DNA from 3 places in the Gordonia sp. DT30 genome. Region 1 is predicted to be linked to each of the others. Evidence: predicted binding sites of a transcription regulator. Region 1 holds the regulator's gene; each other region holds the start of a gene.

Region 1 (3,205 bases):
GACGATCTTCTCGATCACCGACTGCCGGGGCATGTCGGGCGCCACCCGCGCCGCGATGGCGTTCAGCGATTCCCCGGCGCGCACATGGACCACCTGGGTGGCGATCGGCGCCGGCCGTGCCGACCCCCGCTGGGCCGATTCCTGATAGTCCGAACCGGCGACGGCGACCAGCCACACCAGTAGCGCCAGTGCCACGCCGGTCAGCACGGCCACCAGTGCGCCGGTCCGGCGAGACCTGTGGCCACCCGGATCACCCGTTCCGGCCAGGTGATGTGATCCGGCCGGTGACGTGCACCAGGTGCCGTCGGCGCCCGGTATCCGCCGGGAGACCGGGCGGATCGGCCGCCGGTCGGCGGGACGACTCACGGCCGAGGAACGCCGGGGGGCGCGGCGAGGATCGAGCGGCCGCTGTTCGCGGGGACGGGCGCGCGGAACCGGGTTGGTCGCGCCGGCGCGGGTCTGGCCGGTGAAGGTCTGGTCGGTACGGGTCCGGCCGACGCGGGTCTGGTCGGTCGACAAAAGGGTGCTATGCATGGTCTCTTCCTGTCTCGATCACACATTCGATGAACGGATGTTCGAGTTGTACCACCCCCCTCCGACAATTTCTCCACAACACGTCGAACAGACGTTTGAGGATGTCCGAAACCTCGGCTATTCTGACCGGTGATCAGCTCGACCACAGGCCCGCGACAGGTGTGCACGTCACCTACCGGCCCACGGCCGGGGTGGCACGCACCCGATCGAAAGGACTCGAATCCCGATGAGTGAGAAGAAGGACCGTTCGTCGCGGCCGGCCGAGGCGGCCGATCCGGAGTCGGCCACCACAGAGTCGAGCACCGATGACGCCGCGACGGCGGCGACACCGCAGGTTGATGACGCGGCGGCCGCCCCGCGGCGGCCCATCGTGCCGAGGGGTTTCGAGGCACCGCTCACGCCACGTCAGCAGGGAGTGCTCGACGTCATCCGCAAATCGGTTCGCGAGCGGGGATATCCGCCGAGCATCCGCGAGATCGGTGATGCCGTCGGGCTCGCCTCGACCTCGTCGGTCGCGCATCAATTGCGCACGCTGGAACGCAAGGGACTGCTCAAGCGCGACGCCAACCGGCCGCGCGCGGTCAACGTGCGCGACGCCGACCCGACGCCCACCGATGACAATCCGAACTCGGAGAACCTGCCCACCCCGACCTTCGTCCCGGTGCTCGGCCGCATCGCGGCGGGCGGCCCGATCCTGGCCGAGGAGGCCGTCGAAGACGTCTTCCCCCTGCCTCGCGAACTCGTCGGTGAAGGTTCCCTCTTCATGCTGCGGGTGGTCGGCGAGTCGATGGTCGACGCCGCGATCTGCGACGGCGACTGGGTGGTCGTGCGCCAGCAGAACGTGGCCGACAACGGTGACATCGTCGCCGCCATGATCGAAGGCGAGGCAACGGTCAAGACGTTCAAGCGCAAGGACGGCCACGTCTGGCTGATGCCGCACAACGAGTTGTTCGAGCCGATCCCCGGTGACGAGGCCGCCATCCTCGGCAAGGTCGTCACCGTCATGCGCCGGATCTGAGCGCAGGCGCTGATCAGCTGCGCGGTGTGTCAACCACGTTTCTCACACCGCGCAGTTAACAACGCAACGCCTCGCGGGCCGCGGCGCGAGCCGCACCCGGTGCAGCGGTGGCCACCGCCGCCGTGGCCGCGGCGCGGCATCGATCGAGGTCGACCTCGGCGAGTTTCGCGCCCACCGCGGCCGCGGCGGCGGGTGCACTCGACAACGATGTGACCCCGAGTCCGACGAGGACACAGGCGAGCAGCGGATCGGCCGCCGCCTCACCGCACACGCCCACCGGGGTGCCGGTGCGCGAACCCGCCTCGGCGACCATCGCGATGAGAGCGAGGACCGACGGCTGCCACGGATCGGTCAACTCGGCGAGCTCGGCCGACATCCGGTCGGCAGCCATCGTGTATTGCGTCAGGTCGTTGGTGCCGATCGAGACGAAGTCCACCTCGGCCACAATCGCCGGCGCAAGTATCGCTGCCGACGGGATCTCGATCATCACTCCGGCCACCAGACCCCGTCGGCGTACTTGCGCGGCGAATTCGGCCGCCTCGGCGGCCGAGGCGATCATCGGCGCCATCACCCATGGCGTGCTGCCGGTTTCCTCGGCGGCGCGCGCGATCGCATCGAGTTGTCCGGCCCGGATCTCGGGGTGTGTCGCCGCGATGCGGTTGCCGCGCACACCGAGTGCGGGATTCGCCTCGGTCCCGTGGTCGACGAATTTCAGCGGCTTGTCCGACCCCGCATCCAGGGTGCGGATCACCATCTTCTTGCCTCCGAAGGCCTCGATGACCTCCCGGTAGAGTGCCGCCTGTTCGTCGAGGGACGGTTCGTCCGGGCGATCGAGGAAGGCCAGTTCGGTACGGAACAACCCGACTCCTTCTACCGGGGACGCGGTGGCCGCACGGGCCGAGACGCCATCGGCGACATTCGCCAAGATCGCGACCTCGTGGCCGTCGGCGGTGTGACCAGGCCCGGTCCAGCCCGCAATCGCCTCCACCTCCCGGCGGCTCTGCTCCACATCGGCTCGCGCTCGGTCCGGATCCGGTTCCACCACAATCGTTCCCGCGGCCCCGTCGACCAGCACCGCGGTACCCGCGGAGACGACGTCGAGTTCGGCAACAGCCACCACACACGGAATCCCGAGTTGCCGGGCGATGATCGCGGTGTGACTGGTCGGTCCGCCCAGTCGGGTCGCCAGCGCGGTGATCAACTCCGGGTCCAGGCCGGCGGTGTCGGCGGGCGCGAGGTCGTCGGCGAAGAGGACCGACGGTTCGTCGGGCACCGGGACCCCCGGTTCGGGCTGCCCGAGCACCTCGGCGACGACGCGGTCACGCACATCGTTGAGGTCGGTGACGCGTTCGGCCATCAGTCCGCCGAGTTTGGTGAACATCGCCGCGAACTGCTCGGTTGCGGCGACGGCGGCGGCGGGCGCGGGCGTGCCCGTGCCGATCAGCTTCGACACCGCACCGATCCAGCCGCGGTCCTCGGCGAGTCCGGCCGTGGCGATCAGGACCTCGGCGGCGGCCCCGGACGCGTGTGAGGCACGCTCGCGCAAACGGGCCGCCACCACCCCGGCGGCGGCGACGAAGCGGGAGAGTTCGGCATCGCGCTCCGCCTCCGAAACCGGTGGCGGCGCCACCTCGGTGGCCTCGACGGTCATCC
Region 2 (3,205 bases), on a different contig from region 1:
CAACGCGGCCACCTCGTCGGCGGTGAAGATCTTGTCGTCGGTGGTCCGATGTGCGAAACCGAAGGCATTCCACAGTCTTTGGGCGTACTCCGGCGAGACGTCGAGCTCGGCGATGAGTTCGTCGCGGGAGTATGTGGGCTCGTCGGATCCTGTGCCGGCACTCATCGGTCCCCGTCCGTCGTCGTGGTCGCGGTGAGTCTAGCAGGAGGTCCCGGGGCCGGCGCCCTATGAAGTTCTCAAACAACAGATGCGGTCCCGGCGGGCCGGGTGCGGGGGTCGGGAAGTCTTGTGGGCAGGCCTGTTTCGGGCGGCCAGTGTGGTCAGGCAGCGCTGTCGAGGCGTAGGGTGCGCCGGTTGTAGGCCGGTTGTGGTCGTCGTCTGGGGTCGACGGTGGAGGGCGGGATGAGCCACGGATGCCGGTCGAAGCCCATGACCACATCCCAGTAATCATTCGGCCCGCTCGCTTCGCTCCCGGCGCCGGCGCGGTCGTGAACGTCGTGGTGGCATGCGGTGCAGAGCAGGCACCCGTTGTCGAGGTCGGTGGCCCCGCCGTCGGCCCAATGCCGCAAATGGTGTGCTTGGGTCCGCGATGCGGGTGCACCACATTTGATGCAGCATTCGTCGCGCAGGATGAACGCTTTGCGTTGGGCGTTGGTGAACAATCGTTTGCGGCGTCCGAGTTGTAGGGGTGCTCGTTCGTCGTCGAGGATGGCGACGGTCAGTTGGGCGTCACACGTCAATGTGGTGGCGAGTTGGTCGGTGACCGGACCCATGTATTGCAGCGCGGATTGGTCGGACTGTTCGGCGTTGAGCGTCAACAGGACGTCATACCGTGATGTCGTCGACACCGTGTCGTCGGCGAGTCCGCGGGCGGCGGCTTCCAGCAGTGTCTCGAGTGCGTCGGCCTGGCGTTGCTGGACCGTGCGTGGGTCGTGGGAGCCGTCGGGCTGGGGCGTGGGGGCGGACAGCGTTTCGAGGGTGGTGCACAGCTTTTCGCCGACACTCATGTCGAGGTCGGCACGCATGTCGAGGCGGCCGTCGCTGGTCTTGGCGAGGGTGACGCTGTTGAGGGAGCGGTCTTCGGCGGCGGGTGTGCCACTGGTGTCGTCGGCGAGGGTATTGCCGAGTTGGCGTGCGTGCTTGCCGATTTCGGCGGGACTCATCCCGGACAATGCTTGCGAGACGAGTGCGCGGGTGTGGTCGCGGCGTTGTTCGGGGGTGACGGGTTCGCCGGCGCGGGATTCGATGTGGGTGAGTCCGAGGACGATGGCGTCGGCGTGGTCGAGGGATATCGCACCGTCGACGGTATGGATACGCACACCGTCGACATCCGTGGCGGTTCCGACGCGAACGAGTCGGCCGGCGACGGCGGGCGCAATTCCCATGGTGATCAACAGTTGTCGCACCGAGCGGCCTTGGGGTGCGGTCATTTTGAGGCGGTCGAACTCGCCGGTCAACGTCGCGGCGAGGTGATCGATCATGTTGCGCAAGGTGATCAGTTGCTGCATCGCCGCGAACGCGTCTCGTGAACCGATGTCCGCACGGAAGGTGCGGTCGTCGAGCTGCGCGATGAGGCCCGCGAACAGGTCGGCCGAAAGCTCTGCGGACCGTGAAGCCGAAGGCGTGGTGGCGTCGATCATGAATCCCCCCTGGATGATCTTGCGATGGGTCCAGTGTAGCAGAAGATTTGTTCGACGCGCAAGGGCTGCGAGGATTAATCCACAAGGGCTGCAACGGCTTTCGTACCACCAGTGAACAGTTGTCACAGCGGTGAACGGCTTTCCCTGCGGTGAACAGAAGTCACGCCGGTCGGCCGCGGACACGGACACGGACGAGCACGCTCAGACGTCCAGGAGCCCTTTCATCAGGTATGCCATCCGGGCCGGGAAGTCGGGACGTGACGTCCCGCGGCGCACGCGGACGGCGTCGTTGACGATCGACAGGGCGGCGTGCGCGGCCACGGCAGCCTCGGGGCGGGGCAGATCGGGATCGGTCTGGGTCAGCAGGTCGATCCAGCGCGCAACGTAATTGCGTTGTACGTCGATGAGGTCGGCGGCGGCGGACTGCCCGATGAAGACCGCGGAGTTGTTGAACCCGACCGAGAGATCCGGACTGGAGGTCAGTACGCCGACGTACGAATCGATCAGCAGGGCAAGGAGTTTGGCGCTGTCGGAGGTGGAGCCGTAGGCGGCCATCGCACCGGTCTCCAGTCGGGTGGCGCTGCGCCGGCCGATTCCGACGAGGATGGCCAGCTTGGAGCTGAAGTGCCGGTACACGCTCGGTCCGGTGATGCCGACGGCGGCGCCGATGTCGTCCATGCCGACCCCGGCGTAGCCGCTCGTGGCGAACAGTTCCGCTGCTGCGTCAAGGATCTCGTCGCGCCTGGTCCGAGAACCGGTGGAGATCAACGGTGCCGGGGTCAGTGGTGGCGCCGAATCGGGGCGCAGGGTGAGGAGCCGGTGGACGAGTGTCTTGATCGCCGCGAGCGAGCGGCCGGCCGACAGCCGGGTGTTGTGGACGCCGAGACTGCCGACGACACTCAGCGTTGCCCAGCACAATTCGACCGCCTCGCGTTCGGGGATCCCGGTGCCGGCGGCAAGTACCCCCGCCCACCGGTGGATCACCCCGCGGATGTGCAGGACGATCTCCCGATTCTGCTCGTCACTGAGATGCTGGCTCGCCGAGCGCCACAGCGAGGTGGCCGCCGGGCTGCGGACACCGATCGAGCAGACCGCGTCGACGAGGCCCGCCGGCGAGGAGTCGGCCGACAGCACCTGATCGGTGCAGGCCTCGAGTTCGTCGACCCCGCTGCGCACCGCGGCCACCAGCAGGGCGTGCTTGTCGGCGAAGTGCCGGTACACCGACGGTGCGGTGACGCCGGCGGCCCGCGCGATGTCGGCCACGGCCACCTGGGGGTAGCCGCGCTCGGCGAACAGCGACGCGGCATGGGCGACGAGTTGCCGCTTGCGGTCGGCCGGGCGGGCCCGCGGGGATGGCTTTTCGGTAGGCATGGTGAATCGACCATAGCTCAGATATGGCGGCTTCGATCAAGTCTTGACCTCGGGGTATGGTCAAGGAAGTTATTCCGCGTTAGCCTGACGGAGTAACCGTCGACAAGGTTCGTGTGAAAGGAACAGAAGCATCGTGGCCGATCAAGCATTCATCTACGAGGCGCTCCGTACGCCCCGTGGCAAGCAGCGTGGTG
Region 3 (3,205 bases), on a different contig from region 1:
TTGGTTGGTAGTGGCGGGTTACCGTGACTCCGGATCGCGACATCGACGGCGCCGTGTGCTGGGCCGAGGCCCTATGAAGTTCTCAACGAACAGGTAGCTGGTTTCAGGCAGCTGGTGTCAGGCCGCGTTGTCGAGTCGTAGGGTGCGCCGGTTGTAGGCGGGGAGTGGTCGTCGTTTGGGGTCGATGGTGGCGGGTGGTATCAGCCACGGATGCCGGTCGAATCCCATCACCACATCCCAGTGATCATTCGGCCCGCTCGCTTCGCTCCCGGCGCCGGCTCTGTCGTGGACATCGTGATGGCAGGCGGTGCAGAGGAGGCACCCGTTGTCGAGGTCGGTAGCGCCACCATCAGCCCACGACACGAGGTGGTGTGCCTGGGTGCGCGATGCGGGTGCACCGCACTTCACGCAGCATTTATCCCTGAGCAGCAGCGCTTTTCGTTGCGACGGCGTGAACAACCGCTTCTCGCGTCCGACGTTCAACGGCACCTGTTCGCCGTCGACGATGACGACGGTGACCGCGGCATCACAACCCAACATTTTTGCCGTCGCAGGGGTCACCGATCCCATGAACTCGAGTGCGGAAAGCTTCGGGGCGTCAGCCGGAATCGTCAACAGGACGCCGCCGGTCGGTTTGCACGACACCGTCTCATCGGCGAAACTCTTCTCCGCAAGCTCGAGAATCGTTTCCAAAGCATCAGCACGTTTCCGTTCCGCCGACCGCGGATCGTGCGAACCGTCGGGCTGAGGTTTCGGCGCGGATAGTGATTCGACCAGGCTGTGCAGTTTCTCCCCGGCGACGGCATCGAGGTTGGCGCGCACATCGCGACGGCCATCATCGGTTTTGTGGTAGCCGAGTTCGTTGATGGCTTTGTCTTCGGCGGCAGGTTTGCCATCGTCGGTGTCGGCGGCGAGTTCGTTGGCGATGGTGCGGGCGTGATCGGTGATCTGGGCCGGCGTCATGCCCGCCGACGACCACGACATCAGTGACATCAACTGCGCCAACCGCATTTCTGGTTCGACTGGTTCGACCGATCGGGTTTCGATGTGCGACAGGCCCCGCACGATCGCGTCGGCGTGTTCGGACGAGATCGAACCATCGGCCGCGTGGCGTCGCAGTGGGTCGATGTCGGTGGCGGTGCCGATCCGTACGAACCGGGCGGCGACGGCGGGCGCGCACCCCATCACGACCAGCAGTTCCCGCAGGCGGCGCCCGTGGCCGTCGGCGACACCCAGGCGGTCGAGTTCACCGGTGAACGCGGCTGCATGATGGTCGGCGAGGTTGCGGATCAGCAGGATCTGTTGCAGTGCGGCGTGTGCTTGCGGCCCGGTCATGTCGGGGCGGGTGCGGAGTTCGGCCAGCTGGTCGACAATGCCGGCCAGAATGGCTGCGGTGTCAGTGCTTTCGATGGTGTCGTCGGCGATCATGGTGCCCCCCTTGGCGATCGATGCGATGTCTCCATCCTACACGCATGCGCCGACAATGGCACCCGAATCTGCGCATTCTGTGGATCGAATGCCGCTTGTGGACAACACGTTTCGAGGTATGAATGGGCGTTCGTTTCTGTCGGAGGGCTGTGCTAGCGCGCTGGCATGGCAGTGCAGCTACCCGTTTCGTGAAGCGCTCGCGCGCTGGGTTCCCGGTGCTGCGCCCAACTGCTCGGCGGCCGCTCGCGTCGCGGCGACGATGCGGTCCAGCTCGGGCACGGCGATCGAACGGTTGGGGCAACTCACCACCGAGGCCACCACGGAGCCCGAGGCGTCGAGAACGGGCGCGCCCACGGTCACCACCGCCACCCGCTCACCGGCGGCCGCGGCCAGCTCGGCGGGCAGGTAGTCGATGGCCGTCAGATGCCCGAGCAACTCGCCGACCTGGGATCGCACACCCTGCGGCACAGCCGTCCGTTCCAACGAGTTCAGTGCGGTCAGGACGGCGACGTGGTCGTCGGTCATCCGCTCGATGGATGCCCCGCGCTCGCGGACGGCGTCGAGGGCGAGGCCCAGTCGGGTGCGTAGCGCGACCGGGGCCTGCGCAATCCACTCCGCACGCACCTCGGCAGGCTCCCAGGCGATGAATTCTCGGCAGACCGGCGGCCGTAGGGGCAGGACCGAGCCCGCTGCCGTCCTGTCGGCACCGGTGTGGTGATCGGGGCCGGGGCGGTGATCGATGATGACGATCTCGTCGCCGACGCGCCGCGCCACAAAGCAGTCGACGCCGAGTTCGCCGGCGAGGGCATCGAGCGTCGGGCGTGCGCGGCGGGTGAGGTGATCGGCGCGCGTGATTCCTGCGGCGAGACCGATCAGCCGGGATCCGGTCGTGTATGTGCCGTCGGGCAGGCGCATCACCCATTCTCGATTGCAGAGTTCGGTGACGACGGCGTGTGCCGTCGCGCGGGAATGGCCGGTCCGGCGGACAATGTCGGCAAGGGCCAGTGGGTGCTCATCGGCGCAGAGGGCCTCGATGACCTGCACGACGCGTGCGGTGGGCGGTGACGGTGACCGCATCGGTTGTTGACCGTGGCCGTTCGACTCGCTTACCGTGTCCGTCACATAGTCAATACTCGGTGTCGACTATTCGACATGTCAAGGAGCGCAGAGTGACAGCGTCATCCGCGGAAATCCCCGCACGTGGACACGATGTGTCGAGGGGGCATGATGTGTCGAGGAGGCACTACGAACTGGGTCACCTCGATGCACTCGAGGCCGAGTCGGTCCATATCTTCCGGGAGGTGGCCGCGACCTTCGAGCGGCCGGTGCTGCTGTTCTCGGGCGGCAAGGATTCGGTGGTGATGTTCCATCTCGCCCGCCGCGCGTTCTGGCCGGCGCCGGTTCCGTTCCCGCTCATGCACGTCGACACCGGACACAACTTCGACGAGGTGATCGACTTCCGCGATCGGGTTGCCGCGCAGACCGGGGTGCGGGTGGTGGTCAGTTCGGTCCAGGACGACATCGACGCCGGGCGCGTGGTCGAGCAGACGGGTCCGGGAGCGAGTCGAAACCGGTTGCAGACCACCGCATTACTGCGCGGGATCACCGAGAACCGCTTCGACGCGGTGTTCGGCGGAGCCCGGCGCGACGAGGAGAAGGCGCGCGCCAAGGAACGGATCTTCAGCTTCCGCGACGAGTTCGGCTCCTGGGATCCGCGCGCACAGCGGCCGGAACTGTGGCACCTCTACAACGGCAGGCACCACAATGGCGAGCACAT

What was found. Region 1 encodes LexA, which represses DNA repair genes until DNA is damaged. Its sites were predicted from a motif close to CGAACANNTGTTCG; they were not measured.
Region 2: the regulator LexA is predicted to act here: its motif matches at 1,681-1,694, upstream of ACLQ3C_RS06385 (DUF222 domain-containing protein).
Region 3: the regulator LexA is predicted to act here: its motif matches at 1,548-1,561, upstream of ACLQ3C_RS17150 (DUF222 domain-containing protein).

The regions. Positions count from the first base shown of each region.
Region 1 covers NZ_JBNCLY010000002.1:300,886-304,090, reverse strand. The annotation lists gene ACLQ3C_RS03385 (LysM peptidoglycan-binding domain-containing protein) at 1-534, opposite strand, end outside; gene lexA (transcriptional repressor LexA) at 902-1,552, shown strand; gene ACLQ3C_RS03375 (phosphoenolpyruvate--protein phosphotransferase) at 1,608-3,205, opposite strand, start outside.
Region 2 covers NZ_JBNCLY010000004.1:242,330-245,534, forward strand. The annotation lists gene ACLQ3C_RS06380 (adenylate/guanylate cyclase domain-containing protein) at 1-165, opposite strand, end outside; gene ACLQ3C_RS06385 (DUF222 domain-containing protein) at 321-1,640, opposite strand; gene ACLQ3C_RS06390 (TetR/AcrR family transcriptional regulator) at 1,842-3,011, opposite strand; gene ACLQ3C_RS06395 (acetyl-CoA C-acetyltransferase) at 3,145-3,205, shown strand, end outside.
Region 3 covers NZ_JBNCLY010000020.1:55,603-58,807, reverse strand. The annotation lists gene ACLQ3C_RS17150 (DUF222 domain-containing protein) at 118-1,428, opposite strand; gene ACLQ3C_RS17145 (helix-turn-helix domain-containing protein) at 1,606-2,505, opposite strand; gene cysD (sulfate adenylyltransferase subunit CysD) at 2,619-3,205, shown strand, end outside.